DNA from 3 places in the Luteibacter mycovicinus genome. Region 3 is predicted to be linked to each of the others. Evidence: riboswitches for the same ligand, from Rfam matches in the RefSeq annotation. Region 3 holds a riboswitch; each other region holds the start of a gene.
The links. A riboswitch is a leader RNA that binds a small molecule or an ion and turns the genes downstream of it on or off. The one in region 3 is predicted to bind cobalamin.
Positions count from the first base shown of each region.

Region 1: it holds a riboswitch for cobalamin, as region 3 does, so the genes downstream of both, metE (5-methyltetrahydropteroyltriglutamate--homocysteine S-methyltransferase) here and btuB (TonB-dependent vitamin B12 receptor) in region 3, are expected to answer to the same signal.
Region 2: it holds a riboswitch for cobalamin, as region 3 does, so the genes downstream of both, FA85_RS17730 (CoA-acylating methylmalonate-semialdehyde dehydrogenase) here and btuB (TonB-dependent vitamin B12 receptor) in region 3, are expected to answer to the same signal.

Region 1 covers NZ_JQNL01000001.1:1,537,636-1,548,109, forward strand. Annotated here, with positions in the region: gene fusA (elongation factor G) at 1-1,140, opposite strand, end outside; gene FA85_RS06980 (membrane-bound PQQ-dependent dehydrogenase, glucose/quinate/shikimate family) at 1,685-4,072, opposite strand; gene FA85_RS06985 (aldo/keto reductase) at 4,210-5,190, shown strand; gene FA85_RS06990 (glycosyltransferase) at 5,212-6,513, opposite strand; cobalamin riboswitch at 6,604-6,820, shown strand; gene metE (5-methyltetrahydropteroyltriglutamate--homocysteine S-methyltransferase) at 7,016-9,307, shown strand; gene metK (methionine adenosyltransferase) at 9,582-10,474, shown strand, end outside.
Region 2 covers NZ_JQNL01000001.1:3,973,760-3,984,233, reverse strand. Annotated here, with positions in the region: gene mmsB (3-hydroxyisobutyrate dehydrogenase) at 1-287, opposite strand, end outside; gene FA85_RS17745 (enoyl-CoA hydratase/isomerase family protein) at 284-1,429, opposite strand; gene FA85_RS17740 (enoyl-CoA hydratase) at 1,426-2,223, opposite strand; gene FA85_RS17735 (acyl-CoA dehydrogenase family protein) at 2,220-3,395, opposite strand; gene FA85_RS17730 (CoA-acylating methylmalonate-semialdehyde dehydrogenase) at 3,407-4,921, opposite strand; cobalamin riboswitch at 5,062-5,266, opposite strand; gene FA85_RS17725 (VOC family protein) at 5,378-5,761, shown strand; gene FA85_RS17720 (aldo/keto reductase) at 5,870-6,322, shown strand; gene FA85_RS17715 (hypothetical protein) at 6,434-6,622, shown strand; gene FA85_RS17710 (Lrp/AsnC family transcriptional regulator) at 6,668-7,177, opposite strand; gene FA85_RS17705 (DUF2000 family protein) at 7,256-7,669, shown strand; gene FA85_RS17700 (excinuclease ABC subunit UvrA) at 7,710-10,343, shown strand; gene FA85_RS17695 (hypothetical protein) at 10,407-10,474, opposite strand, start outside.
Region 3 covers NZ_JQNL01000001.1:2,738,253-2,748,726, reverse strand. Annotated here, with positions in the region: gene cobU (bifunctional adenosylcobinamide kinase/adenosylcobinamide-phosphate guanylyltransferase) at 1-82, opposite strand, end outside; gene FA85_RS12020 (cobyric acid synthase) at 70-1,542, opposite strand; gene cobD (threonine-phosphate decarboxylase CobD) at 1,539-2,519, opposite strand; gene cbiB (adenosylcobinamide-phosphate synthase CbiB) at 2,512-3,402, opposite strand; gene FA85_RS12005 (cobyrinic acid a,c-diamide synthase CobB) at 3,417-4,706, opposite strand; gene cobO (cob(I)yrinic acid a,c-diamide adenosyltransferase) at 4,703-5,305, opposite strand; gene FA85_RS11995 (hypothetical protein) at 5,332-5,913, opposite strand; gene btuB (TonB-dependent vitamin B12 receptor) at 5,942-7,819, opposite strand; cobalamin riboswitch at 7,943-8,177, opposite strand; partial or broken gene FA85_RS11985 (acyltransferase family protein) at 8,201-9,277, opposite strand; gene FA85_RS11980 (LytR/AlgR family response regulator transcription factor) at 9,362-10,078, opposite strand; gene FA85_RS11975 (sensor histidine kinase) at 10,075-10,474, opposite strand, start outside.

The DNA of each region.
Region 1 (10,474 bases), 1.2 Mb from region 3:
CGCGACGATGTCGCCCGCCTCGGCGGCCTCCACCGCTTCGGTATCTTCCGCACGCACGACCGCCAGGCGGCCGACCCGCTGCACGCGATCGGTGCCGCTGCGCCACACGGCATCGCCGACGTGCAGGCGACCCGAATACACGCGCACGAAGGCCAGCGGACCATGCGCCTGGTTGACTACCTTGAAGACGAGCGCAGCCAGCGGCGCGTTCGCGTCAGGGGCCAGCGAGACGTCGCCGTTATCGGTGTGCGCGACGACGGACGGGCGATCCACGGGCGACGGCAGATACGCGACGAACGCATCGAGCAATGGCTCGATACCGACATTGCGGAACGCCGACCCCGGCAATACCGGGGAGCCGAGGCCCGCCAGCGTGCCACGACGCAGCGCCGCCGTGAGGACGTCGGCATCGATCGGCTGTTCCGCCAGCCAGAGTTCGGCAAGCGTTTCGTCACGGTCCGCCACGGCGGCCACGAGTTCGGCGCGTGCGTCGGCATGGGCGGCACGTTCCGTCCCGTCCCAGCCGTGCACGCTCGGCGTGCCGTCGTCATCGAAACGCCATGTGCGTTCGCCGACGAGATCGACGAGACCGGTCATGTGCTCGCCCTCGATCACCGGACGCGCGACGACCCACGGATTGGCACCGAGTTTGTCGCGCATCTGTGCGACCACCGCATCGAAATCCGCGCCCGGGCGGTCCATCTTGTTGACGAAGGCCATCAACGGTACGCCATGCCGGCGCGCCTGGCGCCATACGGTTTCCGATTGCGGCTGCACGCCGGCGACGCCCGAGAACACGGTCACCGCACCGTCGAGCACGCGCAGCGAACGTTCGACCTCGATCGCGAAGTCGATGTGCCCGGGCGTATCGATGAGGGTCAGCCGATGCGGCTGGTCACCTTGCGGAGTCCAGTTCGCGCGCACGGCCGCGGCGCCGATCGTGATGCCACGCTCGCGCTCGAGCTCCATATGGTCGGTGGTGGTCGCGCCGTCGTGCACCTCACCGGTGCGATGGATCGTGCCGGTCTTGTAGAGAAGCCGCTCGGTGAGCGTGGTCTTGCCCGCGTCGACGTGCGCGATGATGCCGAGGTTGCGCCAGCGGCCGACGGGAATGGTGGTTTCGCGAGTGGTGGTACTCATGGCTAACGATGTCCTGATGGGATCGCCAGGGGCTCGAAGAAGAGGTTCCGAGCGAGGCACTCCCCGATCCGACGACCGCCGCCCCTGGCAGAGCAGGACGGGTCAGGATCGGGGGTCGCGGCTGTTCTTCATGACACGGAGACTCCGGTAAAGGCCTGGAAAAAAGGCGGGTTTGGCCGAATGCGAGGCAAAAAAAAGCACCCTTGCGGGTGCTTTCGAATCTTCGAGGCCGGGCGCCGTCTTACGACAGCGGTCCACCTTGCACGGAGCGCGCGCACCCGCGACGCGCCCCAGGGGCGATCGGTAGGTCGAGCATCAAATCGTGCTTGCAGCGGAACATGGTGTGGCTCTCGTGGTGAGGTGCGGATCTTACGCCTCGTCGGCGTTCTGCGCACTAGGTAGGGATGGTTGGTGAGGTTTCAAGGCCTTGCTGCGCGGGAATCGCCTTGCGCGGGAATCGCCGGCAGGGCCGGCTCCTACCTGTCTGCGGTGACCCGGGCGGGTTCCGCGGAGAGGTAGGAGCCGGCCCTGCCGGCGACGCTCTTCAAGGCAACGCGTAAGCCACCACGTAATCACCCGACTTGGTCCCCAGCCCGCTGTGCCCGCCGGCGGCGATCACCACGTACTGCTTTCCGCCGACCGAGTACGACATCGGATTCGCCTGTCCACCCGCTGGCAGACGCGCCTGCCAGAGCACCTTGCCCGTCCGCTCGTCCATCGCACGGATGTAGTTATCCGCCGTGGCGCCGATGAACACCAGGCCGCCCTTGGTGGTCATGTTGCCACCGATATTGAAGATGCCGGTGGGCAGCGGCGCGTTCGTATGCGTGCCGAACGGACCGGTGTCGCGCGTCGTGCCGAGCGGATGCTCCCAGACCAGCTTGTGGGTGACCAGATCGATCGCGGCGAGCGTGCCCCACGGCGGCGGATTGCACGGCACGCCGAGCGGGTTCAGCCACGGATGCACCTTGCCGACATAAGGCGTGCCGTACTGCGGTGCCAGACCGCCGCCGACCTTCGGCTCGTCACCGGTGCCGTCCCACGGCTTCACGTAGCCCTTCTGTTCCGCCGGCTGGCGCGGCGCGAGGCTGATAATGAAGGGGATGTAGTTCGCGTTGGCGATGATCAGCTTGTTATACGGATCGATCGAGGCGCCGTGCCAGTCGATCACGCCATCGAAGGCCGGATAGACGATCGTGTCCTTCAGCTGCGGCGGCGTGAACTGACCTTCGTACGCCGCCTTGCGGAACTCGATGCGGCACATCAGCTGATCGAACGGCGTCGCGCCCCACAGCGATTGCTCGGTGAGATCCTTCGGTGTCAGCGACGGCATGCCCACCGAGTACGGCTGGGTGGGCGACGCGAAGTCACCCGGGACCGTATCGGTCGGCACCTTCTTCTCGGCGACTTCGGTCACCGGCTTGCCGGTGCGGCGATCGAGTACGAAGAACTCGCCGCGCTTGGTCGTCTGTACCAGGGCGGGAATCGTGCCGCCATCGGGACCGGGCAAGTCGACCAGCGACGGACCCGTCGGTACGTCCATGTCCCACAGGTCGTGATGCGTGTTCTGGTAGGTCCACTTCGGCTCGCCGGTTTCGATATCCAGCGCGACCGTCGAACTCGACACCTTCTCGTCGAACGGACGACGATGGCCGCCGAAGTAATCCGGCGTGGCGTTACCCATCGGCAGGTAGACCATGCCCAGATCCGGATCGGCGGTGTACACGCCCCACGCGTTAGGCGTGCCGCGTGTCAGCTGATCGTTCGGACCCGGCGTCCAGTTCTGCGGATCGTGCCCGACGTCCCACGCCCAGACCAGCTTGCCGGAGAGCGGATCGAACGCGCGCACGGCACCCGACGGCTCGCCTTCCGCCTGATTGTCGTAGACCCAGCCACCGAGGATCACGCGATCCTTCAGCACCATCGGCGGCGACGTCACGAAGTGGAAGCCGGCCGGCACATGGCCGAGATACTGCGTCAGCGAAACGAAGCCGTGCTCGCCGAAATCCTCGCAGGGCTTGCCGGTATCGGCGTTGAGCGCGAGCACGCGGGCATCGAGTACCGGCGCGATGATGCGACGCGGACAATCGGTCTGCGTGCCCTGCGGCGCTTCGTAATACGCCACGCCGCGACAGGCCAGATAGACGTCCGCATCGGTATTGGCTTTGGGATCGAAGCTCCACTTCTTCGCACCCGTGGCGGCGTCGAAGGCGACCACCCAGCTATGGCCCGTACACACGTAAAGCGTGTCGCCGATCTTGATCGGGGTGTTTTCGAAGTTGAACTCGTGACCCGCGTCGGTACCGCCCTGATCCTCACCCGGACGCATGGTGTCGCCCGTCCGTGCCGTCCAGGCGACCTTGAGGTCTCTGACGTTGGTCGCGTTGATCTGGTCCAGCGGCGAGAAGCGATCGCCCCTGGGTGTGCGGCCGTAGAACTGCCAGTCGCTGTCCGGCACCGAGGCGTCGTGGCCATCCGCCATGTTTCGGATGACCGCTTCGCCCTGCGTGCCGACGGGCTGCATGAAACCCGCCACGCCGAGACCGACGCTGACGATAACGGCCACGATCACCGCGAAGGCGCCACCGCCCGAGGGAGTGAGCTTGCGACGTACCCAGGGCATGACGAGATAAATACCGAGCACCACCGGAACCAGCAGTCGCGGTTCCAGCTGCCAGCCCACGAGCCCGACCTCGGTGAACGCCCAGATGGCCGTCCCGAGCAGCACCACGGCATAGAGCCAGAGTGCGCTGGCCGAACCGCGCGCGAGCAGGATGCCGGTCGCTACGACCGCGGCGCCAGCGATGAGGTAGTAGAACGAGCCTCCGAGAGCCGCGAGCCACGCTCCGCCTCCCACGAGAAAGAGACCGAGAAGCGCTATGACCACGCCGGTGATACGGGGCGGCCTGCGTGAATAAAGAGTGGACGGCATTTTATGACTCCGGTGGGTGACGCGGCAGGGGCGCGTCGCGTCGAAGCCGCGGTTCGCGCAAATCATAGCCATGGCAGGTATATGCAGCGTCTACATCCGGCCGGTCACAATGGGGCATCCCCCGATGGAGTATTCGCATGCGCTACATCAAGCTCGGCCGTACCGGCCTGGATATCTCGCCGCTGGTGCTCGGTTGCATGACTTATGGCGTTCCCGACCGCGGAAACCACGCCTGGACGCTCGATGAAGAACAGAGCCGGCCCTTCATTCGCAAGGCGCTGGACCTGGGCATCAACTTCTTCGACACGGCGAACGCATACTCCGACGGCACGTCCGAAGAGATCGTCGGACGTGCCCTGAAAGATTTTGCGAAACGCGACGAGGTGGTGATCGCCACCAAGACCTTCTTCCACTGGCGCAAGGGACCGAACGGCGGCGGCCTGTCGCGCAAGGCGATCTTCCATTCGGTGGACGACTCACTGGCCCGCCTCGGCACCGACTACATCGACCTGTTGCAGATCCATCGCTACGACCAGACCACGCCCATCGAAGAAACGCTCGAGGCGCTGCATGACGTGGTGAAGGCCGGCAAGGTCCGCTACCTCGGCGCCTCGTCGATGTATGCGTGGCAGTTCGCGCAGATGGTTTACACCTCGAGGATGCATGGCTGGACCGAGTTCATCAGCATGCAGGATCACTACAACCTGCTGCAGCGTGAGGAAGAGCGCGAGATGATTCCGTTCTGCATCGATGAGCACATCGCGGTGTTGCCATGGAGCCCGCTGGCACGCGGACGGCTGACGCGCGACTGGGACGAGGGCAGCGACCGGCAGAAGAGCGATGTCTTCGGCGGCACGCTTTACAACGCCACGGAAGACTCGGATCGCGCCATCGTCGCGGCGGTGAAGAAGGTGGCCGATGCGCGTGGCGTGCCTCGTGCGCAGGTGGCATTGTCGTGGGTGGCGCATCGTGACGGCGTGACTGCGCCGATCGTCGGGGCGTCGAAGCCGCAGCATCTCGATGATGCGGTGGCGGCGATCGATCTGGAGCTGACCGAGGAAGAGACGGCAGCTTTGGAGGAGGCTTATACGCCGCGGGCGATCGCAGGGTTCGCGTAAGCGTTGCTTGCGGCAGTTCGGCTATGTTGTTGCCATACGGCGGTCTCGCCGCGCCATCGCCTGTTCGATCACATCCGCGGCCGGCGACGCGCCTCGCTCGGCCCGGATGACTTCAGCCGCGCGCTGGGCACGCAAGGCCACTCCCTCGTCGGTCAGAAGCACGCGCAGCTTCCCCGCCGCCCGGTCAGCGCGGTAACGCGAAGCGGGCAATACATCGCCCACACCCAGCCGAAGCACACGCGCCGCATTGTCAGGCTGATCGAAGCCATGCGGCACCACGAGCGCCGGACACCCCGCGCGCAAACTCTCCTGCGTCGTGCCGACACCCCCGTGGTGTACCACCGCGGAAGCGCGCGGGAACAGCGCACCGTGTGACGCGTATTCCACAGCCATCACCCCGGCTGGCAACGTGTCGGGCAAGCGCGCGCGCATCTCGGGCGAGCCGGTGAGCAAGACGGCACGACGTCCGAGCGCGCCTGCCGCCGCCATGCTCTCGCGAAGGAAGGCCTCGCCCGCGTGCACCGCCGCCGATCCCAGCGTAAACACGATCGGCGCGTCACCCGCGTCGAGAAACGCCGACAGCTCCGGGGGAAGGGTTTCGTTGAAGGGCGAGTAACGGCAATAGCCAGTGACCACGCTGTGCGCCGGGGCATCCTGCGGCGCGTGACCCAGCAACGGCGAATACATCGCCAGCACACCATCGCGCGCGTGCTGTCCGCGATGAAACGGATCGCCCCACACCGACACCGGCGCCAGACCCAGCGACTGCCGGAAGCTGCGCACGGCACGTGTCCACGGTGCGGTCACCCGCTCGCCGATCCGGCGCACCCAGGCGCCACGACGCGGCGACGCACGTAAGAAACGGTCGAGTCGCGCCATGCCCGTCGCCGGCGGATCGAAAGCGGAAAGGAACACCGCGGGCGACAGGACGGCGGACAACCACGCCACGCGTGTCGTCTCGCCCAGAATCTGGCCGGCGAAGGCGAGCGTCGAGGTGACGATCGCATCGGCCTCCAGACATACCGGCGCCAGCGCGCGGTAGCTCGCCGCGACATCCTCCGCAGCCAGGTCACGTACGACGAAGCGCGGACCGCGCAGCGGATGGAACGCCCGGGCAGCGAAGGCGGCCTTGTCCTCGGGCTCCGCGATCCCGCTGGCAAGGACGAACCTCAGCCCGGCCTCCGCCACCGCCTCGCGATGAATCGCATGGGCACCGATGGTGACCCGATGGCCCCGCGCCACCAGCTCCCGCCCCACGGACAGGAACGGAAACAGGTCACCCTGCGATCCCACCGTCGCCATCACGATGTGCCTTGCCGCCATGCCTTACTCCCGATGCCCTGGCGCATCGTCGCGGGCGACATGTCGACGCGATGCATGCCTGGCTCGTTGACCTGCCCCGTCCGTAGGGCTAACCTCTGGGCCGCCAGCGGTCTTTATCTCTCTATTCGAATAGAAGGATAAAAGCGAAGAGGGAAGCCGGTGAGAATCCGGCGCTGCCCCGCAGCGGTATGTGGAGACGAGCGCGTCATCAGCACTGGATCGATGGCGATCCGGGAAGCGACACGCAAGGCGGCACCCAGGTGCCACATCCACGAGCCCGAAGACCTGCCGCCGGCCTGGGCGCGCGTGCCGTCATGGGTGCGTGTGCCCTGCCCGACCTGGGCCGTCGCGTTCGCGCGAGGGTCCGGTTCGCCCGCGGGGGCGAAGGTCGACGGCAAGCCGCATGACGCCTTCACGCTGCCGCACCTTCCGTGTGGCAGTGCACGTGCGTCCGCGACGAACCGCCCTTCCCTCCTCTTTGCCACGAAGAGGAATCATCCACATGCCACACGTTACCTACCCCGGTTTTCCCCGCATCGGCCGACGCCGCGAACTGAAGCGAGCGCTGGAAAGTCACTGGAGGGGTGAAACCAGCGCCGACGACCTGCTCACCGTCGCCCGTCAGCTCCGCGAACGCCACTGGCGCCTCGCGCGCGACGCGGGAGCCGACAGCGTTCCCGTCAACGACTTCTCGCTTTACGACCATATGCTCGATGCCGCCGTCGCGGTCGACGCCATTCCCCCGCGCTACCGTGGACTCCATCAGCGCGATCCGCTTGCCGGCTATTTCGCCATGGCACGCGGCCGTCAGGACGGCGAAGTCGACCTGCACGCGCTGGAGATGACCAAGTGGTTCGACACCAACTACCACTACATCGTCCCCGAGCTGCAGGCGGGCCAGTCGTTTGCCACGCGCGCCGACAAGGTCGTCGCGGAATATCGTGAAGCCATCGCACTCGGCCATGCGGCGCGCCCCGTACTCCTCGGTCCGCTGACCTTCCTCCGTCTGGCCAAGACCGTCGACGGCAGCGATCCCCTCGCGCTGCTCGACGCGTTGCTGCCGGCGTGGAGCGGTTTGCTCGATGCGCTCGCGGACGCGGGTGCCGACTGGATCCAGGTCGACGAACCGGCCCTCGTGCTCGATCTCGAGCCGGACTGGCAGGCGGCCTATCGCGGCGCTTATGCCGCCATCGGTGAACGGTCGCGTGGCCGCATCCTGCTCGCGACCTACTTCGGCGAGCTCGGCGGCAACCTCGAACTGGCGGCGTCGTTGCCCGTCGCCGGCCTGCATGTCGATCTAGCGCGCGCGCCCGGGCAACTGGATGCCGTGCTCGACGCGCTTCCCGCCGGTCGTGTGCTGTCCGCCGGCGTGCTCGACGGCCGCAACATCTGGCTGAGCGACCCGTCCGCCATCGCGCCGCGCATCGCCCGCGCACGCGAGCGCCTCCGCGACGAGCGTTTGTGGCTGTCGACGTCGTGCTCGCTGCTGCACGTGCCCATCGATGCGTCGGAAGAAAGGCACCTGCCGGGTTCGATCGGCGACTGGCTGTCGTTCGCGCGGCAGAAGATCGCCGAACTGCGACGCTACGCCGATGCCGCCGTCGGCGACGAGACGGCGCAGCTCGCGCTCGCGCGTCAGCAAGCGACGGTGGCGGCGCGTCTGCTTTCTCCCGACGTGCTGCGCGCCGACGTGCGGGCGCGCGTGCGTGGACTGACGCCCCAGTTCGGACAGCGCCGCTCGGCCTACGCGTTTCGCGCGAATGTGCAGAAGCAGCGCTTCGGCCTGCCCAACCTGCCGACCACCACCATCGGCTCGTTTCCGCAGACCACGGAACTACGCCTTGCGCGTGCCGCGCATCGCTCGGGCAAGCTTGACGACGAGGCTTATACGGCCGTGCTTCGCGAGGAGGTGCGGCGCGCCGTGACGTTTCAGGAAGAAGCCGGCCTCGATGTCCTCGTGCACGGCGAGCCCGAGCGCAACGACATGGTCGAGTACTTCGGCGAACAGCTGCAAGGCTACGCGTTCACGTCTCTGGGCTGGGTGCAGAGTTACGGCTCGCGCTGCGTCAAGCCGCCGATCGTCTTCGGTGACGTGGCGCGTCCCGCCGCGATGACCGTCGCCTGGTCCGCATACGCCCAGTCCCTGACCGCCAGGCCGATGAAGGGCATGCTCACCGGTCCGGTGACGATGCTGCAGTGGTCGTTCGTACGTGACGATCTCCCGCGTGCCGAGGTGTGCCGACAGATCGCCCTGGCCTTGCGTGACGAGGTCCACGATCTCGAAAAAGCCGGCATCGGCATCGTGCAGATCGACGAGCCGGCGCTGCGCGAAGGCCTTCCCCTCCGCCGGGGTGACTGGGCCACCTATCTGGACTGGGCGGTCGACGCGTTCCGGATTACCGCGGGTGGCGTCAGCGACTCGACCCAGATCCATACCCACATGTGCTACTCGGAGTTCAACGACATCATCGAGGCGGTCGCCGCGATGGACGCGGACGTGATCTCGATCGAGACCAGCCGCTCGCGGATGGAGCTGCTGGACGCCTTCACACGGTTCCGCTACCCGAACGGGATCGGACCCGGCGTCTACGACATTCACTCCCCGCGGGTGCCCGGCAAGGAGGAAATGGCCGATCTGCTGTCCCGGGCGCTCCAGGTGCTTCGTCCGGACCAGCTCTGGGTCAATCCCGATTGCGGCCTGAAGACCCGCGGCTGGCCCGAGGTAGCTGAGGCCCTGACCGGGATGGTGGCCGTGGCCCGGGCGGCCCGCGAACGGCTGGCGGAGGTGGCCTGACGGAAAAAGGGGCACCGTGTCCCCGCGCTGTTGGCCTTTCGCGCGCGGGGCGCGCTCCTACACGGCGGCTGTCGTAGGAGCGCGCCCCGCGCGCGAAAAGCCAACAGAGCGGGCGGCACCCCCCTCCCAACCCCCTCATACCCCTTCCCGCGCTGAACATCCATGCAATCGTCACCCGCCGGGGGTACCCTTGCCGCTGCAAACCGGCGACGGGGCGTGTATCATGGCGCGCCCCATTTATCTCTTTATCCGTAAAGAAGGATATATACCCTCGATGAGCAATTTCCTCTTCACCTCCGAGTCGGTCTCCGAAGGCCATCCGGACAAAATCGCCGACCAGATCTCCGACGCCGTTCTGGACGCCATCCTGGCCCAGGACCCGCGTGCGCGCGTGGCCTGCGAGACGCTGGTGAAGACCGGTGTCGCCATCGTCGCGGGTGAGATCACCACCAGCGCCTGGATCGATCTGGAAGCGCTGACCCGTAAGGTCATCCTCGACATCGGCTACGACTCCTCGGAAGTCGGGTTCGACGGCGAGACCTGCGGCGTTCTCAACCTGATCGGCAAGCAGTCGCCCGACATCAACCAGGGCGTGGACCGCAAGAAGCCGGAAGAACAGGGCGCTGGCGACCAGGGCCTGATGTTCGGCTATGCGACCAACGAAACCACCGAGTACATGCCGGCGGCGATCCACTACGCGCATCGTCTCGTCGAGCAGCAGACCAAGGTCCGCAAGAAGAAGAACTCGCCGCTGCCGTGGCTTCGCCCGGACGCCAAGAGCCAGGTCACCCTGCGCTACGAGAACGGCGAAGCCGTCGCCATCGACGCCGTCGTGCTCTCGACCCAGCACGATCCGGACGTCAAGCAGAAGGACCTCATCGAAGGCGTGCGCGAGCTGATCCTCAAGCCCGTGCTGCCGGCGAAGCTCCTGCACAAGGGCACCAAGTTCCACATCAACCCGACTGGCAAGTTCGTCATCGGCGGACCGGTGGGCGACTGCGGCCTGACCGGCCGTAAGATCATCGTCGACACCTACGGCGGCTGGGCCCGTCACGGTGGTGGCGCGTTCTCGGGCAAGGATCCGTCCAAGGTCGACCGTTCGGCTGCCTATGCCGCGCGCTACGTCGCCAAGAACATCGTCGCGGCCGGCCTCGCCGACCGTTGCGA
Region 2 (10,474 bases), 1.2 Mb from region 3:
GTGCTGCAATCGACGACGAGTGCACCATCGGGAATGGCGGCCAGCAGCCCCGCGTCACCCAGGTAAAGCGCTTCCACATGTCGGCTGGCGGGAAGCATCGAGATGACGATCTCAGCGTCGCTCACCGCATCGGCAGCGCTCGCCGACGCGGAGGCTCCTGCGGCAACCGCCGTATCGACCGCCGACTGAACGAGGTCGAAGACCCGCAGGGCATGCCCTGCCTTGAGCAGATTCGCGGCCATCGGGCCACCCATGTTGCCCAGCCCGATAAAAGCGATGCGACTCATGCGTACGACTCCGGTTGACTGCCCAGATCGGCAAGCGGATGCGCTTCCGCGCTGAACGGTGCATTGAAGAAAGATTCGGCCCAGCTCGATGTCGCCTCGGCCAGCGTTGCCGGGTTCCAGCGCGGTTGGCGGTCCTTGTCGATCAGCAGCGCACGGATGCCCTCCGCAAAATCGCCGTGTGCGGCGCAATGCAGCGACACGATGTATTCGAGGCGAAAGGTATCGGCGAGAGAAAGCGTCGACGCGCGGCGCTGCAGCTCGAAGCCGAGCCGCGCGGAGCCAGGCGCACCGCCAAGCGGCGCCGTCCTTGCGTTCTGCAGCCAGGTATCGTCATCCTGGATCGCATCGATGGCGCCAACGATATCGTCGAGCCGCTCGTTGCCGCAGACCTCGCGGATCAGACCCGCGTGCCCTTGCAGCGGACCGGGTGACACCGGCTGCTCGATGGAGCGTAGAAGCGCGGTCAGCGTGTCGTGGTTGGCGCTCGCCGAGCTCGACCAGTTCGCGTTGGACAGCGCGTTCATGACCTCCGGATGCGCATTCTCGGGAATGAAGTGGTCGGCGAGACCCGCATGGATGGCATCGCCCGCGCCGAGCGGCGCGCCGGTGAGGGCCAGGAACATGCCGCCGCGATCGGGCACACGCGACAACAGCCAGCTGCCTCCCACGTCCGGATAGAGTCCCACGGTAATTTCCGGGAAGGCGAGCTTCGACCGCTCGGTGACCACACGGTGGCTTGCTCCCGCCATCAGTCCGATGCCGCCACCCATGACGATGCCGTGCCCCCAGCAGAGGATCGGTTTGGCATAGGTGTGGATGCGATAGTCCAGCCGGTACTCGGTCGAAAAGAACTCACTGGCATACGCGTTGCGCGTGATCTCACCGCCGCCTGCTTCCCGGTAGTCGACCATGCTTCGATACAAGCCATGCAAGTCGCCGCCCGCGCAAAGGGCCTTCTCGCCGGCTCCCTGCAGGACGACCACCGCGATCGCGTCGTCGTCGGCCCATGCGCGAAGCTGGGCATCCAGCAGGCTCGCCATCGTCAGTGAGAGCCCGTTGAGGGTCTTCGGCGCATGGAGTGTCGCGATGCCGATACGTCGGCCATCCCGCCCGTCGCGCTCTTCGAACAGCACGTCGCTCATGCGTTCTTCCACTCGGCCGGGCGCTTCTCGAGAAAGGCGTGTACGCCCTCCGTCTGATCGGCGCTGTCGAACAGGTCGACGAAGGCTTCGCGCTCGGCGACGAGCGCGGCGGCGTGCGTCTGAGTGCGCGTCGCCTGCACCAGGCGCTTGCAGGCCGTCACGCTGGTGGGGCTCTGCTTCGCGGCACGCGCTGCCCATGCGAGCGCGGTATTCAACCCTTCGCCTCGGGGAACCACGTCTTCCACCAGCCCGATGCGCAAGGCCGTCGCGGCGTCGACTCGCTCGCCGAGCAGGATCATCCGCTTCGCCCAGCCCTCGCCGACCAGGCGCGGCAGGTTCTGCGTACCGCCGGCACACGGCAGCAGTCCCACACCCGCTTCCGGCAAGGCCATCTGCGCGTGTTCCTCGGCGATGCGAAGGTCGCATGCGAGTGCACATTCGAGGCCGCCACCCATCGCATAGCCGTTGATGGCCGCGATGCTCACGCCACGGAACGCCGACAACGCCTCGAAGGCCTCACCGAACCGACGGGCGGCTTCACGCGCCAGCGCGCGGTCGCCATCCGCGAACTGCTTGAGATCGGCGCCGGCCGAGAAGAATTTCTCCCCCTCGCCCGTCACCACCAGGGCGTAGACATCACGATCCGCATTCAGCGCCGCGACGAGATCGCGAAGCGCGGAAAGGCTACGTACCGTCCAGGTGTTGGCTGGCGGGTTGATCAGCGTCACGATGGCCGTGTGGCCTTCGAACGCCAGCCTGAGCCCCGTCCAGTCGGTGTCCTTGTAACCGGTCATCGCAACTCCTCTTCAGTGTTGAGCAAGTGGCGCGCCACGATCACGCGCATGATTTCGTTGGTGCCTTCCAGTATCTGATGCACACGGCTGTCGCGCAGCAACCGTTCGATCGGGTACTCGCGAATATAGCCATAGCCGCCATGGAGCTGCAGGGCGTCGTTGCAGATGTTGAATCCCGCATCGGTGGCGAAGCGCTTGGCCATGGCGCACCACACCGTGGCGTCGTGACTGCGTGCGTCGAGCTTGCGCGCCGCCGTGTGCACCATCTGTCGAGCGGCGACCAGCTGGGTCGCCATATCGGCCAGCTTGAACTGCAAGGCCTGGAACTCGCCCAGCTTGCGCCCGAACTGCCGCCGCTCACCGAGATAACGCCGCGCGGCGTCCAGGGCGCCCTGTGCGGCACCGAGTGAACAGGCGCTGATGTTGATCCGCCCACCGTCCAGACCCTTCATGGCAATCCGAAACCCTTCACCCTCTTCGCCCAGAAGGTTCGACGCCGGCACACGAACGCCGTCGAACGTGATGCCCCGCGTGGGCTGACTGTTCCAGCCGAGCTTGTCCTCCTTACGCCCATACGTAATGCCTTCGGCGTCGGCGGGTACGGCGAATGGACTGATACCACGCGCACCCTCGCCCCCCGTGCGGGCCATGACCACGAGCATGTCGGTGGCACCGGCTCCCGAGATGAAGGCCTTGCTGCCGTGGAGCACGTATGCGTCACCATCACGCACGGCGCGCGTCTGCAGAGACGCCGCATCGGAACCGGCGCCCGGCTCGGTCAGGCAGTACGACGCAAGCTTCGCCCCGCTGCACAGCGTCGGACCCCATTCGGCACGCAACGAAGAACGTGCATGCGTCGCCAGCATCCACGTCGCCATGTTGTGGATACTGATGAACGCCGCGGTGGATGGATCGGCGGCGGCGAGTTCTTCAAACACAATCGCCGCATCCAGCCGGGTCAGCCCGCTGCCGCCGGCCGCTTCGTCGACATACAGGCCGCAGAAACCCAGTTCGCCCGCCTTGCCGATGGCCTCACGCGGAAAGATGCTCTCGGCGTCCCAGTGCGCCGCACGCGGCGCCAGTTCGGATGCCGCGAAATCGCGCGCCGCCTCGCGAAATGCCATCTGCTCGTCGCTGAAGCCGAAACCTTGCCCCATCACAGGAATATCCATGACGGCCGCCATCACTTGAGGCTGATCGTCGTATTGACGCCGTGGCCACGCGTGTCATCGTCGAACCAGCGCGACGTGATCGTCTTGGTCTGCGTGTAGAACATGACCGCCTGCTTGCCGTAAGGGCCCAGGTCGCCGAGTTTGGACGCACGCGATCCCGTGAACGAGAACAGCGGCACCGGCACCGGGATCGGTACGTTGATACCGACCTGCCCCACATCGATGTCTTCCTGAAAGCGACGGGCAGCCGCACCGCTCTGCGTAAACACGGCCGTACCGTTTCCGTTGGGATTGGCGTTGACCAGGTCGATCGCTTCGTCCAGCGTGTCGACCGTGAGGACGACCAGCACGGGCCCGAAGATCTCTTCGTCGTAGATACGCATGCCAGGCTTCACGCCCGAGAAAATCGTCGGCCCGACGAAGTTGCCTTCGTCGTAACCCGGCACGCGAAAGCCGCGACCGTCGAGCTCCAGTGTCGCCCCCTGCGCTACCCCGGCGTCGATCAGGCTCTCCACGCGCTCACGCGCTGCGGATGAGATCAGTGGACCGACATCGGTGCCCGCTTCGATGCCTGCGTTCACCCTCAGCGCCTGCGCTCTGGCGACGATGTCGGGAATCCACTCCCGCGCGTTACCGACCAGCACCGCCGTCGATGCCGCCATGCAACGCTGCCCGGCCGCACCGAAGGCGGCACCGACCATGGCATTGAGCGTCTGCTCCTTGTTGGCGTCGGGCAGAACGACAGCGTGATTTTTCGCTCCCATCATGCACTGCACGCGCTTACCGGCTTGCGATGCACGGTGATAAACGTGCGTACCGACCTTCGTCGATCCGACGAAAGACACCGCCTTGATGTCGACGTGATCGCAGATGGCGTTGACCACCTCCTCGCCCCCGTGCACGACGTTGAGCACGCCTCTGGGAATGCCCGCCTCCTGCGCCAGCTCGACCAGCCGCATGGTGACCATCGGGTCCTGCTCCGACGGCTTCAGCACGAAGGTGTTTCCCGTGGCGATGGCCATCGGAAACATCCAAAGGGGGATCATCGCCGGAAAGTTAAACGGCGTGATGCCGGCGCAGACACCCAGCGGCTGCAGCAGTGTGTACGTGTCCACGCCACCGGCCACGTTGTTGGCCAGCTCGCCGAGTTGCAGATTGCCGATGGCCGCCGCGTGCTCCACCACCTCGAGGCCACGGAACACGTCGCCTTCCGCGTCCGGCAGTGTCTTGCCCTGTTCCGCCGTGAGGATCGCCGCCAGCTCCGCCATGTGTTCGCGGATCAGCTGCTGGTATCTGAGGAAGATGCGGGCCCGCGTCCCGATGGGCGTCTTGCGCCAGGTGGCGAACGCGCGCCGGGCGGCGGCGACGGCCGCATCCACCTCCCGGGACGTGGCGAAGGGCACACGTGCCAGCACGACCTGCGTCGCCGGGTTGATCACATCGCGCCATTGTGTGGTCGCGGACTCGACGAACTCGCCGTCGATCAGCAGTTTGACGGTCGCGACGTCGGTCGCGGCACGATTCATCTCGTTCATGATGCCTGTCTCCATATCGCTCACCCGCGAAACCGGGCGTGCGTGAGCGAGACAAGTCGGTTCGAGGCCGCGGACGCCGCATCGAGCCAGCTCGTCCGGTTGCCCACCGCAACACCCGAGGAAGACACCGCAAGCGGTGCCCACCACGGGCCGGTCTCCGGGCTTGCGAGCGATGCGATCCGCATCACCCCGACACCTTCCCGCGTTGCCGCAGTGGTTCTGAGTCGGGTTTTCTCGCCTACCGTTGCGGGGGCAGCGCCGGCATCGGACCGGCTTCCCGTTTCACCCTGCGCACCGGAATGGCGGCGGCAGGACACCTGTGGCCAGCGGAAGTGTAGGCGGCGACGCGGCGAGCGACACGCTGCGATGCAGTAAAGGCGCCTTGGATGCCGCCACGGATTCCGACTAAGCTGCGCGGACCAGCCGTTCCACGCCCAGGAGATCCCGATGATCGACCACACCGGCGCCACCGTCAGCGACTTCGAGCGCAGCAAGCAGTTCTACACCACCGTACTGGCGTCCATCGGCTACGAACTGATCGTGCACTTCCCCGCGTCGAAAACGGGGCGCACCGATGTGGCGGGGTTCGGCGAGAACGGCAAGCCGGATTTCTGGATCTACCAGGGCACACCCAATCAGCCGCCGGTACACGTCGCCTTTCGAGTGAGTTCGCAGCAGCTGGTGCGGCTATTTCATCAGACGGCGCTGGATGCGGGCGCGAGGGACAACGGTCCGCCGGGCCCGCGTTCGCACTATCACGAAGGCTATTACGGCGGTTTCGTGCTGGATCCGGATGGCCACAACATCGAGGCGGTGTTTCACGCCAGCTGATGGAAGATCATTGATGAACTGCCCGCATAGGCTCAAGCGGTTTATCCCACTTAATCACTGGACCCCCGGTCGGTAGCATGGCGTCATGGCTACCTTCTGGAGATCACCATGAAAAAGCGCGTTCTCGGTAAAAGCGGCCTGGAAGTCTCAGCCCTCGGCTTTGGCTGCATGGGCCTCAATTTCAGCTATAGCCACGCGCTGAGCAGCGACGAGTCAGTCAAGCTCATGCGCGAGGCGGTGGACCTGGGCGTCGATTTCTTCGACACGGCCGAGGTCTATGGCCCGTTCACCAACGAGGAAATCGTCGGTAAAGCCCCCGCGCCGATGCGCGACCGCGTCGTCATCGTGACGAAGTTCGGCTTCGCGTTCGATCCGGAAACGAACAAGCAGACGGGTCTGGACAGCCTCCCGGAAAACATCCGCAAGGCCGCCGAGGGATCGCTCAAGCGTCTGGGCATCGAGCAGATCGATCTGCTCTATCAGCACCGCGTAGACCCGAACCGGCGGCAGACCTCCCCCGCACTGACCCTGCTGGTGGATGCGCGACGTTATCGTGGCTGAATCGCCCACAATCCCTTGACGTTTCCGCGATTGACACCATCTCGTAGGTAGCCGAGGATCGAATCAGGCCGCGCCCGGGTCCCGGGGCCGCGCAGCAAGCAGGAGTCACCCATGAGCCAACGTCATCTCGTCCTCGCCGCCTTGTTCGCCCTGGCCGTCGTGTTCTTTCTCGCCGGTTCGGTCACAGGGACGTTGCTGCTCGTCGCCGCTGGCGTGGTGACGGAGACGGCCTTCTGGTTCAACATGATGCAGCAGCGCCGGATGCAGCGGATCAAGGTTCGCGCGCGACGCGATCGCTGAGCCTCCCGTAAGTCGGCGTCAGAAACCCCGCACCGCGGGGTTTTTTTATGTCGCCCCGGAAGCCTCCTCCGCACTCGGTCCCCGCTCCAGATACGTCGACAGAGCGATATAGCTCCGCGTCCCCTTGAATCCCTCCATCGCGTGAATCCGCTCCAGCAGGTGCTCGAGCCCCCGCGTATCGGCCGTCCGCACCTTCAGCAACATCGCGCTCTCTCCCGTCACGGTGTGGATTTCCTCCACCTCGGGAAAGGCCTGCAGCGCCAGCAGCTGGCGTGTCACCGCCCAGCTGGTCGTGTCCACGTGGACGAAGGTCAGCAACGGACGCCCGACCTTCACCCCATCGAGCACAGCTACGGTGGCCTTGATGACCCCATCCCTGCGCAGCCGCTTCACCCGCTCATGCAGCGCGGGTGCGGAGAGATGCAGCCGTTCGGCCAGCTCCGCGTAGCTCAGCGTGGCATCGGCGGAGAGCGCGCCTAATAATTTTCGGTCGATCGCGTCGAGCCGGACCGCGTCGGGGGTCTCGCCCGGAATGGCTTTCGTTTTTTTCGTCATGGCAGCCTGTCGCCCTTTCGCCGAATGACATTCGGCGTTTTACTGAATCAGCCTAACAGACTGCGAAGAACCTTCGACATGACCACCTTCGACACCCGCGTCGCCATCCTTGTCCGCAGCGATCTGCTGACATGGCAGAAGCTCAACGTCACCGCCTTCCTGGCCACCGGCATCGCCGGAGCGGCGGCGGATGCCATGGGCGAGCCATACATCGATGCGGCCGGACGTCACTACGCGCGCCTGCTCGGGCAGCCGATGCTCGTGTTCGGTGCCGATGCGACGCAGCTCGCCCATGCGCATCGCGTCGCCATCGAACGCGACGTGACCCGCGCGATCTATGTCGAGGCGATGTTCTCCACTGGACACGACGCGGCCAACCGCGAAGCCTTCCTCGCGGAAGATGCCGATGCACCCAACCTCGTCGGCATCGCGTTACGCGGGCCTCGCAAGGCGATCGAGAAAGCCACGAAGGGCGTGCCCCTGCACACGTGATTTCACGGGAACCGCAAGCCGGGGCTGCGATAATCCCTGGATGACCAAGCGTAGATCCCCGCCCTCTTCGACCGACCTCCATGGCTTCGTGCGTGTACGTGGCGCACGCGAGCATAACCTCAAGAACATCGACGTCGTGATCCCTCGCGACTCGCTCGTCGTGTTCTCCGGGGTGTCGGGATCGGGCAAGTCGTCACTCGCTTTCGGGACGCTGTACGCGGAAGCGCAGCGACGCTACTTCGAGTCGGTGGCGCCTTATGCGCGACGCCTGATCGACCAGGTCGGCGTGCCGGACGTCGACGAAATCGAGGGGCTGCCGCCCGCGGTGGCATTGCAGCAGCAGCGCGGCACGCCCGGAGCACGCTCATCGGTGGGTAGCGTCACCACGCTGTCGAGTCTCGTGCGCATGCTCTACTCGCGTGCGGGCTCGTACCCCGCCGGCCAGGCCATGTTGTTCGCCGAGGATTTCTCGCCCAACACGCCGCAAGGTGCCTGCCCGCACTGCCACGGCCTGGGCCGCGTGTACGAGGTGACGGAGGCATCGATGGTGCCGGATCCCACGCTGACTCTGCGCGAACGCGCCATCGCGTCATGGCCACCGGCATGGCACGGTCAGAATCTGCGCGACATTCTGGTCACTCTCGGCTACGACGTGGACGTGCCCTGGAAGGACCTGCCAAAGAAGCAGCGCGACTGGATTCTGTTCACCGAGGAAACCCCGACGGTCCCGGTCTATGCCGGCTTCACGCCGGCGGAAACCCGTGCGGCACTGAAGCGAAAGACCGAACCCAGCTACATGGGCACGTACATGGGTGCGCGGCGTTACGTGCTGCACACCTTCAGCACGACGCAAAGTCCGCTCATGAAGAAACGCGTGTCGCGCTACATGATCGGCAGCGTCTGTCCTGTCTGCGATGGCAAGCGCCTGAAGCGCGAGTCGTTGTCCGTGACTTTTGCAGGGCTGGACATCGGAAGCCTGTCCGCGTTGTCATTCGATGCACTGGTCGATACGTTGAAACCGGCAGCCGAGGGGCGGTTCGACGATTTGGCCGAGTCGACGACACGCAGCCGCGCCGCGGGCAAGCGCGCGAATGCGAAGCGCGTAGCCGCCGGCGGCGCCGCGCACGACGGGTCATCGGACGTGCGGCGCACCCCCAACCTGTCCGAGGAAAAACGTATCGCTGCTCAGCGCATCGCACAGGATCTTGTTGCCCGCGTGGGTACGCTCCAGGCACTCGGCCTTGGCTACCTGTCGATGGACCGATCGAGTCCCACACTGTCACCGGGCGAGTTGCAGCGGCTGCGCCTGGCCACGCAGATCCGATCGAACCTGTTCGGCGTCGTCTACGTGCTCGACGAACCGTCGGCCGGCCTTCACCCGGCGGATGGGGAAGCCTTGCTTACCGCACTGGAGCAACTGAAGCGATCGGGCAACACGATCTTCGTCGTCGAGCACGACATGGACGTCATGCGTCGCGCTGACTGGCTGGTCGACGTCGGCCCGGATGCAGGCGAGCGCGGCGGCGAGATTCTCTACAGCGGTCCTCCCGATGGTCTCGCCGACGTGGCGCTGTCGCGTACCGCGCGTTATCTGTTCGGTCACGAGCGGCCTCTTGAGCGGTCACCTCGCCCGGCATCGCGCTGGCTCGAGCTCCGCGGCATCACGCGCAACAACCTCCATGATCTGGATGCCGCCTTCCCCATCGGTCTGTTTACCGCGGTCACCGGCATTTCCGGCTCGGGCAAGTCCAGTCTGGTCAGCCAGGCGCTGGTGGAGCTGGTCAGTGAGCATTTGGGCCATGAGCTGCCCGCCCCGGAGGACGAAGGCGATGACACGGCACCCAGCGTCATCACGAAGACCGGCGGTCGTATCCACAAGGGCGCCGACGCCATCACGCGACTGGTCCAGGTCGACCAGAAGCCGATCGGGCGCACGCCGCGCTCCAACCTCGCGACGTATACCGGACTCTTCGACCACGTGCGCAAGTTGTTTGCCGCGACAAAGGCGGCCAGGGCGAAACGTTACGACGCCGGGCGCTTTTCGTTCAACGTGGCGAAGGGGCGCTGCGAAACCTGCGAGGGCGAGGGATTCGTCAGCGTCGAGCTGCTCTTCATGCCCAGCGTCTATGCCCCCTGCCCCACGTGCCACGGTGCGCGCTACAACGAGGCCACGCTGAAAGTGCAGTGGAACGGCAAGAACATCGCCGACGTGCTGCGACTGACGGTCGAGGAAGCCTGCGAGTTTTTCGTCGACGAGCCAGCGGTGATGAAGCCGCTGTCGCTTCTCTATGACATCGGGCTTGGCTACCTGCGCCTCGGACAACCCGCCACGGAACTATCCGGCGGCGAGGCGCAGCGGATCAAGCTGGCGACGGAACTGCAGCGGTCGCAGCGCGGGAGCAATCTTTACGTGCTGGACGAGCCGACCACCGGGCTGCATCCGTCGGATGTGGACAAGCTGGTGGCGCAGTTGCAGGGGCTGGTGGCGGCCGGCAATACGGTGGTCGTCGTCGAACACGAGATGCGCGTGGTCGCCGGAGCCGACTGGGTGATCGACGTCGGTCCCGGCGCGGGTGACGAGGGCGGCAAGATTGTCGCCTGCGGGCCGCCGCGGCTGGTCGCCAGCGAGACGACGAGCCGTACGGCGCCTTATCTGGCTCGGGTACTCGGGTAAACGGCGTCGCCGACAGGAACAGGCCCCATCGACGACCGGGCGCTGCCCTCGTGGGAGCTGCCCTCAGCTCCCCTCGGCAACCGCCGGCAGCTCGCTCACGTCACGCACGCTGTATACATCGATGGCATACG
Region 3 (10,474 bases):
CATCGCGGCCGGACGCGCTGGCCAGTCTCTCCGCCAGCGCACTCTTGCCGGAGCGGGCTCCGCCCAGAATCAGGGTCTGCATGCATCGAGTCCAAAAAGTCGGGTGAGTACCGCCGTATTCATATGCGCGTCTATCGTGTCGGCCAGGCGGTCGATCGTCGCCTCGCGTAACGCGCCGAGGTCGAAGGGCGCCGACCCATCGAGACCCGCGTGTCCCAGCCATGCGCGCAACGCATCCGGGTGATCGAACAGCCCGTGCAGGTAGGTGCCGATGACGCGTCCATCGTCGGAGCGCGCGCCGTCGTCGCGCCCGTCGTCCAGCACGACGGCGGGACGCTTCATCCCCGCGCCGGTGCTTACACCGCAGTGAATCTCGTAACCGATGACGGTGGCATCGCTGCCACTCACCTGGCCGCTGACGATGCGCAACTGTTTGGCGGGCGCCAGTGTCGTTTCGAGGTCGAGCAGGCCGAGCCCGCTGCTAGAACCCGCGGCCCCTTCGACGCCAAGCGGGTCGTGCACCGCGTGGCCGAGCATCTGCATACCGCCGCAGATGCCGATGACGTGGCCGCCGTAACGGACGTGCCGGAGGATGGCCTGGTCCCAGCCCTGAGACCGCAGCCATGCCAGATCCGCGCGGGTGGACTTCGATCCGGGCAGGACGATCAGGTCGCATGCCGGAAAGCTCTCGCCCGGCCCGACGAAGACACATGCCACATCGGGATGCAGGCGCAGCGCGTCCAGATCGGTGTGATTGCTGATCCGTGGAAGCGCGGGCACGGCCACACGCAGGCGCGCGTGCTCGCGACGCACCCGGTCCCGCGGCAAGGCGTCTTCGGCTTCCAGCACCATGCCGTGAAGATAGGGCAGGACGCCCAGTACCGGCTTGCCTGTTTCACGCTCCAGCCAGTCGAGACCGGGCTGGAGCAGCGCGATATCGCCGCGAAAGCGATTGATGACGAAGCCCGCCACGCGGTTACGCTCGCTCTCCGACAGCAAAGCCAGCGTGCCGACGAGATGGGCGAAGACGCCACCACGATCGATGTCGGCCACCAGAATGACAGGACAGTCGACCGCCTCGGCGTACCCCATATTGGCGATATCGCGATCGCGCAGGTTGATCTCGGCCGGGCTCCCGGCACCTTCGACAACGATCGCCGCATAGGCGTCGGCGAGTCGCGCATGCGATGCGAGCACCGCGTCCATCGCGACACGCTTGTACGCGTGATAACCGACGGCGTCCATGTTGCCGACGGGGTGTCCGTGGACGATCACCTGCGCACCGGTGTCGCTGTTCGGCTTGAGCAGGACGGGGTTGAAATCGGTATGCGGCATGACGCCCGCCGCCTGCGCCTGCACCGCCTGTGCGCGACCGATCTCGCCGCCATCGACCGTGACGGCGGAGTTCAAAGCCATGTTCTGCGGCTTGAACGGCGCGACCACGACACCGCGGCGGCGCAGCCAGCGGCACAGCGCGGCGACGACGGTGCTCTTGCCCGCGTCGGACGTGCAACCCTGCACCATGAGTACGCGCGCGTTCAAGCCATCACCTCGGCCAGTGCCACATCGAGGCACTCGAAACCGACCTCGTCGCCTGGCAGGCCGAAACGCAGCGCCGGCGGATTGTCGAAGCGGCGGGTGAGGATGGCACGCGTCGCGAGGGCGTCGTGAAGACGAGCGGCGTCGGGATGGCGACAATACTGAAAGAGATCGCAGCCACCATCGGGACGCAGTCCGTGCTCCGTCAGCAACGCAACCAGCCGCGCACTGTCTTCGCGCAGCCGCGCGCGCATCGTGATCTGCCAGTCGACGTCGGTCAGCGCCGCCTTCACGACGTGGCGCGTCGGCCCGCTCAGCGTCCACGGCCCCAGACATTCACGCAGTGCCTCCAGCAGGCCCGGCGACGACGCGACAAACCCCGCGCGCACACCTGCGAGGCCGAAGAACTTACCCACCGAGCGCAAGACGATCAGGCTGTCGCATGCCGCGGCACACAGCGTGCCGTTCGGTCGCGTGTCGACGAACGCCTCGTCGACGATCAACCAGCCACCGCGCGACGCGAGCGATGCGTGCAACGCGAGCAGCGCCTCGCGACGGAACCGGTCGCCGCCAGGGTTGTTGGGATGAATGAGCACGATCACGTCGAAGTCGGCGGCGCGTTCGAACAATGCATCCGCCGGACACTCGCGGACGTCGTGACCGTGTTGCCGCCACGCATGCGCATGCTCGTTGTAGCCCGGCGAGATCACGCCCACACGCGAGCGTGACCGCATGCGCGGCAACGCCATGATCGCCGCCTGCGAGCCGGGAACGGCCAGAAGATGCGGCGCCGCGTAGTAGGCGCGGGCCACGTGCATGAGCCCGTCGTCGTCCTCGGGCAACCGGTGCCATGCCTCGGCCGGTACGGCAGGCACGGGATAGGCATACGGGCTGATGCCCGTCGACAGATCGAGCCAGCGTTCGCGTGGAATGCCGTGCTGTGTCACCGCACGGGCCAGACGTCCGCCATGCTCAAGCATGAGCGGCTACTCCAGCCACGAGTGCGAGACCGATCCAGATCGCTGCGCCCCGATCGACGAGACGCAGGGCGCGTCGTATAGAGGTGGCGTCGGGCGCATCCCCGGTACCGAGGACAGGACGGTCTTCCCACTGACCGTGGTATGGCGCGGGCCCACCCAGTCGGACGTTCAGCGCGCCCGCACCGGCGGCCATCACCGGGCCGGCGTTGGGGCTGTCCCACAACGGTGCCTGCGTCGCCCAGCAACGACGTGCCGTCGTGAATTCGCCCGCCAGTGCATACGTCAGCGCGGTGAGCCTTGCGGAGATGAACCCGAGCACGTCGTCGATACGCGCCGCCGCCCAGCCGAAGCGCAGGTAGCGCGGCGTCCGGTAGCCCCACATCGCATCCAGCGTATTCGCCAGACGGAACACCAGCACGCCCGGCGCGCCCAGCAACAGAAACCAGAACAGCGCACCGAAGACGGCGTCGTGGCCGTTCTCGAGGACGGATTCCGTCGCGGCGGCGGCCACACGCGAGGCATCCAGGGCCTCCGTATCGCGGCTGACCATTCGACCGACCGCCTGCCGCGCCGCACCGATATCGGCCGCGCTCAGCGCATCGGCGACGGGCAACGCGTGCTCCGCGAGGCTGCGCCGACCCACGGCGAGATACAGCACCACCGTATCGATGACAAACCCGGGCGCGGCGGGCATCCCGTATCGGATCAGCGCGAGCAGTCCGACCAGCGGAAGCACCGCCAGGCACCAGGCCAGGACGCCCCGGGGGCGGCGACCGGCATAAAGCTGTCGCTCGATCCATTGAGCGAGATGGCCGAAGCCGACCAGCGGATGCGCGCGTCGTGGCTCGCCCCACCATGCATCGAGCAGCAGCGCCGCGAGCATCGCGAAGGCGGTGGTCACAGCAGGAAAAGACGCAGCGCGGCGTCGATATTCGATGGGAAATAAAAGTGCACGAAGCTGGCGGTCATGCGCCCACGGCGGTAGACCGCCTCGGCGGTGGGCCCGCCATTCGGGTTGCTCGCCACCGCCAGAGCCGTGGCGGCGATCGTCGCCTTCGCATAGTGAAACGAATGACCGCGCAGGATCCCTTCGGGCAGGTCCACCGACTGCATGCCGAGCGCCGCCATGCGCGGCTGCATCATCGCGTCTCCGGCGATCAGCCCCGCCATGCCGGCTGCATGGCCATGCGTGTCGGTAAGCCGGTCGAGGGCATAGAGCAGACCGCCGCACTCCGCCAGCAGGGGGCGTCCGGCATCGACATGCGCGTGCAGATCGCGGCGCAGATCGTCACGGCTCGTCAGCGTGTCGAGGTGCAATTCGGGGTAGCCCCCCGGAAGCCAGATCGCATCGCATGGGGGCAAGGCGTCACCCGCCAGCGGACTGAAGAAGATCAGCTCCGCGCCGGCGTCACGCAGCACGTCGAGATTGGCCGGGTACACGAAGGCGAATGCCTCGTCGCAGGCGATGGCGATGCGGCGGCCATCCAGCCGCCGCGTGGAATGTCGGTCGACCGGCGGCTGGAAAACGACCGCGGGTGGCAGCTGGCCCACCGCCTCGGCGGGCAACGCGTCGGCCAGCGCATCCAGCCGCGCGTCGAGATCCGCCAGCTCCGCGGCGGACACGAGGCCGAGATGCCGCTCCGGCAGACCCATGGCCGCATCGCGCGGGAGCGCGCCGTACCAGGTAAGCGCAGGCGGCAGGCTCTCGCGCAGCAAGGTGGCGTGATACGCGCTGCCAACACGGTTGGCGATCACGCCGTGCACGATGAGCCCGTCGCGATAACTGGCCAGTCCATGCGCCAGCGCACCGAACGTCTGCGCCATGGCACTGCCATCGATCACGGCGAGAACGGGCAAACCGAACCGCTGGGCCAGATCCGCGCTCGACGGGCGCCCGTCGAACAGCCCCATCACGCCCTCGATGAGGATCAGGTCCGCCTCCTCCGCCGCGGCATGGAGTCGCGCGCGAACGTCGTCTTCGCCACCCATCCAGGTGTCGAGCTGGTAAACCGGAGCGCCGGCTGCGCGCTGGAGGATCATCGGGTCGAGAAAATCGGGTCCGGTCTTGAAGACGCGGACCCGGCGGCCGGCACGCGCATGCGCACGCGCCAGGGCCGCCGTCACACTGGTCTTGCCCTGCCCCGACGCAGGTGCCGAGACCAGCAGCGCGGGACACGAACGGCTCACAGTTCCACGCCCTTCTGCGCGCGGATACCCGCCTGATAGGCGTGTTTCACCACGCGCATCTCGGTCACGGTATCCGCCAGTTCGACGAGCGCGTCCGGCGCGCCACGGCCCGTGATCACCACATGCTGTCGTTCGGGTCGCGCCCGGCAGGCGTCGAGCACGCGATCGAGCGGGATGTATTGCTTCACCAGCGCGATGTTCAGCTCGTCGAGCAGGATGAAATCGTATGCCGGGTCGGCGAGCATGCGCTCGGCGACATCCCACGCGGCCATGGCGGCCGCGATGTCGCGCGCCTTGTCCTGTGTCTCCCACGTATAGCCTTCGCCCATCACGTGGTAATCGAGCGGACCGTCTTCGTACATGCGGAAGAATGCCTCCTCGCCGGTGAAAAAACTGCCCTTGATGAACTGGACGACGCCACAACGAAAGCCATGGCCGAGCGACCGCGCCAGCATACCGAATCCGGACGAGCTCTTTCCCTTGCCGTTGCCGGTGTTGACCACGAGCACGCCGCGATCGATGGTCGCTTTCGCGATACGTCGGTCGATCAGCTCCTTCTTCCGGCGCATGCGGTCGCGATGACGAGCCTCCTCGTCCATTTCACGCCATGGCGTGGTGTCGCCGCTCATGCGTGAGTGGTACGGGCGTCCCGTGCCCGCGGTGCGAAGCGCCAGACCGCCGCCTGGACCACCTGAGCCACCAGCACATACGCCGCGGCGGCACGCACGAAAAGCGGCGCCCATTGCATGAAGCGCTGCACGTACTGGGTCATGTTGGTATCGGTGTAACGGCCGCCCAGCCAGTAGAACGCACCATTGGATATGGCGTACGAGACCGTGGCGCAGACCAGCAATGCCGCGAACACCATCGCATGCGATGCCAGTGAACCGTCGAAACGCGGTGCCACCAGGCGGCCGCCGTACCAGAGCACGGCGTACGCCAGCGGCATGAACGAATAGGCCACCGTGATGCAGAAGTCGCTCACGCCCGCGTAGCTGATCGAAACCCAGTCGATCAGCACGGCCAGGACGACGAAGGCGACGAAGGCCAGGTGCTTTCGCAGGTAGATACCCCCGAGGAAGAACAACGCCATCGACGCGTCGGGAAGATGCAGTACATCGCCGAAGTGATGAAAACGCGTGGCGATCATGATCAGCGCGAACCATGCCGACATGGCGACAAACAACGGACGTAACAGGGGTTTCATCGGGGCGTACCTCGTACGGGGGGACGGATTACGAGCGGGGCTGGTAACGGAACGTGAGCATGTAGTTGCGACCCAGCTGATTGAAGTAACGCGCAGTCTCGTAGTGGCGATCGAAGACATTCTTGCCGGCCAGCTCCACCGACCACGCCGGCGCGAAGGCGTACGCGATGCGCAGATCGGTCAGCGCGTAGCCACCCAGCCGGTGCAGGTTGGTCGAGTCGTCATAGCGATAGCCCGAGGCGAACACACTGGCACCGACGCTCAGCGCGCCGAACGAGCGGTCGACGTCGATATTCGCGGTACGGCGGGCACGTCGTGGCAACAGGTTGCCCTTGCTGTCGTCGTCGCTATCGTCTTCCGGCTGCAGCCACGTCGCGTTACACGAGAGGTGCCAGTCGGCGACGGTGGTGTCGGCTGCCAGCTCCACGCCACGGATCCGTGCGCGGTCGATATTGTTCGCGCCACCAAACGGGAACAGCGGACCGGTCAGGCTCGAGTCGAAGACGATCAGGTTGTCGATGTGATTCTGGAAGGCATTGATCGACCAGTTACCCCACGTGGGCGTACCGCGCAGCCCCAGCTCCCAGTTGCGGGAAGTTTCCGGGCGGAGGTCCGGATTGCCGTAGTCGGGGTAGTACAGGTCGTTGAACGTCGGTGCCTTGAACGCGGTGCCGTAGCTGCCGGTGACACGCAGGTCCTTCGTCAGCATGTAGCCGTACTGCAGGCTGCCGGTGGTCTTGCCGCCGAACTGGCTGTTCTCGTCACGGCGCAGACTGGCCTGGATCGAGCTGTCGCCGAATGCCTGCAACCACTGGCCGAAAATCGCGTGGTTGCGACGCGCATCGACGAAGTAGTCGGTACTGCCGACGACGCGATCGCGCTGCCAGTCGTAACCGAGCGTGGTCTGGCCTGCGTCCCCACCGACGTGACCGAGGTCCGCCTGCACCGAGGCGACGTCGCGATGCGTGTTGAACGTATCGGCGTAGACGCCGTTCTCGTAGTCGGTCGAGAAGTCACCGCTGCGACCGAGGTTGAGGGTGAACTTCACGTCCTTCGACGGTGTATAGCGCAGACGGCCGCCAACGACCTGCGTCGACGAGTCGGCGAAGTTGCTGCTGGTGCCGTCGTAATGGTTGGCGCCTTCGGTGCGCATGGCATTGACGTCGGCGTCCCACTGCTCGTCGAAGCGCCATCCGCCCTTCAGCGACAGCGCATTGTTGCGGTAACCGTCCTTGTCCGGCTCGTAGGTGTAGCAACCGCCGCCGCCCGGGCTGGGGCGGCCGCGGCATGCGTTGATGCCGTCGGTCTGGTCGTGGTTCGCTTCCACCGCGTACCAGCCGTTCGAGCCGCGTCCGCTGAAGCCGGCCGAGCCGCGCAAGGTGTCGTAGCTGCCGCCGCCGACGGAGAAGTTCGGCACGAAGCTGCCTTCCGGACGACGGGTGAAGATCTGGATGACGCCGCCCAGCGCGTCCGAGCCATAGAGACTGGAGAACGGGCCACGGACGATTTCGATGCGCTCGATCTGGTCGACCGGAATATCCTGGAAGGCCGCCGTACCGGAGGTCGCTGAACCCACCTTCACGCCATCGATCAGCACCAGCACGTGGTCGGACGCGGTGCCGCGCATGAAGACGGAGGTCGACTTGCCCGGGCCGCCGTTATTGGCGATGGACACACCGGGCGTCGCACGCAGCAGGTCGGCCAGCGAGCGCGGCTGCAGCCGCTCGATCCCGGCACGGTCGATCACCGTGGAGGCGGACAGCACCTGCGCCTGGGTCTGCTCGGTCCGGCTCGCGGTGACCACGACCTTGTCGAGGTCGGTGGAGGTGTCATCGGCGAAGGCCGCGGCGGGAACGAGGCATGCCATCGCGATGGCGACCGCGAGGGTGGAAATACGAAGCGACACGTGGTGACTCCTGCACTACCGCGCCCATCCGCGCGGCATGAATGGCGAGAGACAGGGAGACGGTAGCGGGGAGCGCCGATGGCGGAAGGCCGGCCGGCCACCCACGACATGGCCCTCCGCCTGTCCGGTGTTACCTCGAAGGCCGGTCTCCGGGCTTGCGAGCGCAGGGAGAATCCCTGCCGGTCGGCGCCTTCCCATGCCTTTCGGGGCACAGTGGCTTCATGCAGACCTTTGGCTCGCCTACCGTTGCGGGGGCAGCTCCGGAATGACGCGGACCTCGTGGGTCGCGCGGGTCACCGGATTCCCGTTTCAATCCCCGGCTGCGACACCGGGAATCACCTTGGGCGGCGGTAGTGTATCCGAAGCATGAACGCGGCGGTCGCGCCAGCGCAGGAACGGGCGCTCGACACCGTAGTGAAGCAGCGCACCGCCAGCCAGAGTCGCGGCCGCATAGATGGCGAAACGGACAAAGCGATGATCGGCCAGACCGTCACCGAGCAGCCCCTCCGTCAGATGAAAAACGCCTTTGTGGCAGAGATAGAGGCTGTATGAAGCGGCGGCCAGCCATCCGGCACCGGGCACCCGCAGCCTTGCGAAGACGGTCGGGCCGCTGAAGGCGGCGACGAAGCCACCCATCGCCAGCGACAGCAGGGGGTAGCCGATGACGCAGGGCCAGAACAGGGGGCGTGCACCGTCGAAAAGGACCAGACAGACGCCAAGGAGAACGGTGGCGGCGCCGAGCACCCAGCCCGCGCGCGCATGGATCCATGCCATCCACTGCGGGCGATACACCCCGCACGCCGCCAGGGCGACACCGGCGACGAGCCCATCCAGGCGCGACCACGTGGGGTAATAGAGGTAACGGAGATAGACCAGGCCCGCACTGATGTCCGTATCACGAGCCGGTCCCAGCAAATCGGACCACAGCCACGCCCGCAACAGGAGGCCGCCGGCGACCACCGCGACGCATACGGTGATGAACTTCCACAGAGCGGGTTTGCGCGTCAGCGCGAAGGCCAGCAAGGGAAAGACGAGATAGAAGTGTTCTTCCACGCATAGCGACCACACGTGGGAGAACGCATAGTTGTCGCCGTTGTCGAACAACAGGTTGAAGGTAAACGTCGGAAATTGCCACAACGGCTGCATACCCGGCGTTTCTCGCCATGCCGGCCATAACGCATAAAGTGCCAGCACGACGAAGAAGGCGGGAAGTATTCGTATGAAGCGTCGTCGATAGAAGCCGACGAAATCGAGCTTGCCCGTGGTCTTCAGGGACTTCAGCACCTGCGTGCCGATGAGGTAGCCGCTCAGCACGAAGAACAGGTCGACGCCCATCCACCCCGACCATTCCAGCTTGCTGAAGCCATCGCCGAGGCCGCCGACCAGATAACTGTGAAACAACATCACCCAGGCGATGGCGATCGCGCGCAGCGTGTCGAGGCCGGGAGTGCGGTTCATGCGTGGGATCCCCTGGGTGTCACGTCAATGTGCGGGCGCGTCCGGGCGGATGCACGGCGCGTTTATGGCGATTCGCGGGCGCGCTCATTGCCCGCGGTGCAACGCGGCGAGCAGGGCATCGATATAGGTACGACTTGCGCGCAGCGTCGCACCATCTTTCAATCGAACCACCGCGTCGCGGTTGGACCGTGGCAGGAGTTCGGCGACCTGATCCACCCGAACGATGGCCGAGCGGTGCACCCGGAGAAAGCGCAGCGGGTCGAGTCGCCTGGACAGCGTATGCAGGGTTTCGCGGAGCAGATACCGTTCGCCGCGTACATGCAGCGCCGCGTAATCACCGTCGGCCTCGATCCACTCGACCTCGTCCGCAGCGACGTAGTGAATGCGGGCACCGATACGAATGGCGAAGCGTTCGGCCTGCCTCGTTGTCGTGGTCACCGCCCTGCCGAGTTGTCGACGAGCCCGTTCAATCGCTTCGGCGAAGCGTTCATCATCGATGGGCTTCAGCAGGTAATCCACCGCGCCCAGTTCAAAGGCACGGAGAGCGAAGCTGTCGTGCGCGGTCAACAGGATCGCCAACGGTCGGTCGGGAGGCGGTATGGCCGCCAGGGCATCGATACCGGTCAGGCCAGGCATCTGGACATCGACGATCGCGAGATCCACATCGGTTCGACGCATGGCGGCCAGCGCCTGACCATCCGCCGCCTCGGCGACGACGATAACGTCGGGCTCCGCATTAAGGCGGACCTGCACGCCCCTGCGAGCGAGGGGCTCGTCATCGACGACGGCGATGCGAATCATGCGGTTGTCCGCATGACGGCAGAGCGCACGGGCAAGGTGACCGCCGTGCGCCACCGATCGCCGCGAGGGCCAGCTTCCAGCAGGTGATTGCCGGGATAGAGCACATCTAGGCGGGCACGTACATTCGTCAGACCCACGCCCTGCCCTCCTGCTGAAGGCCCGTCGAAGCGATCGTTATCGACCCACACCCGAAGTGTTCCTCCGTCACGCTCGACACGAATGTCGATCCGGCCGCCCTCACGGCGGGGTGCGATGCCATGCCGGATGGCGTTCTCGACCAGCGGCTGCAGCAGGAGGTAGGGCACCTGCGCATCGAGCGTGTCCGGACCGGTGTGAATGTTCACGCGCAGCCGGTCGCCCAGCCGCGCCTTCTCGATATCCAGGTAGGTAGAGGTA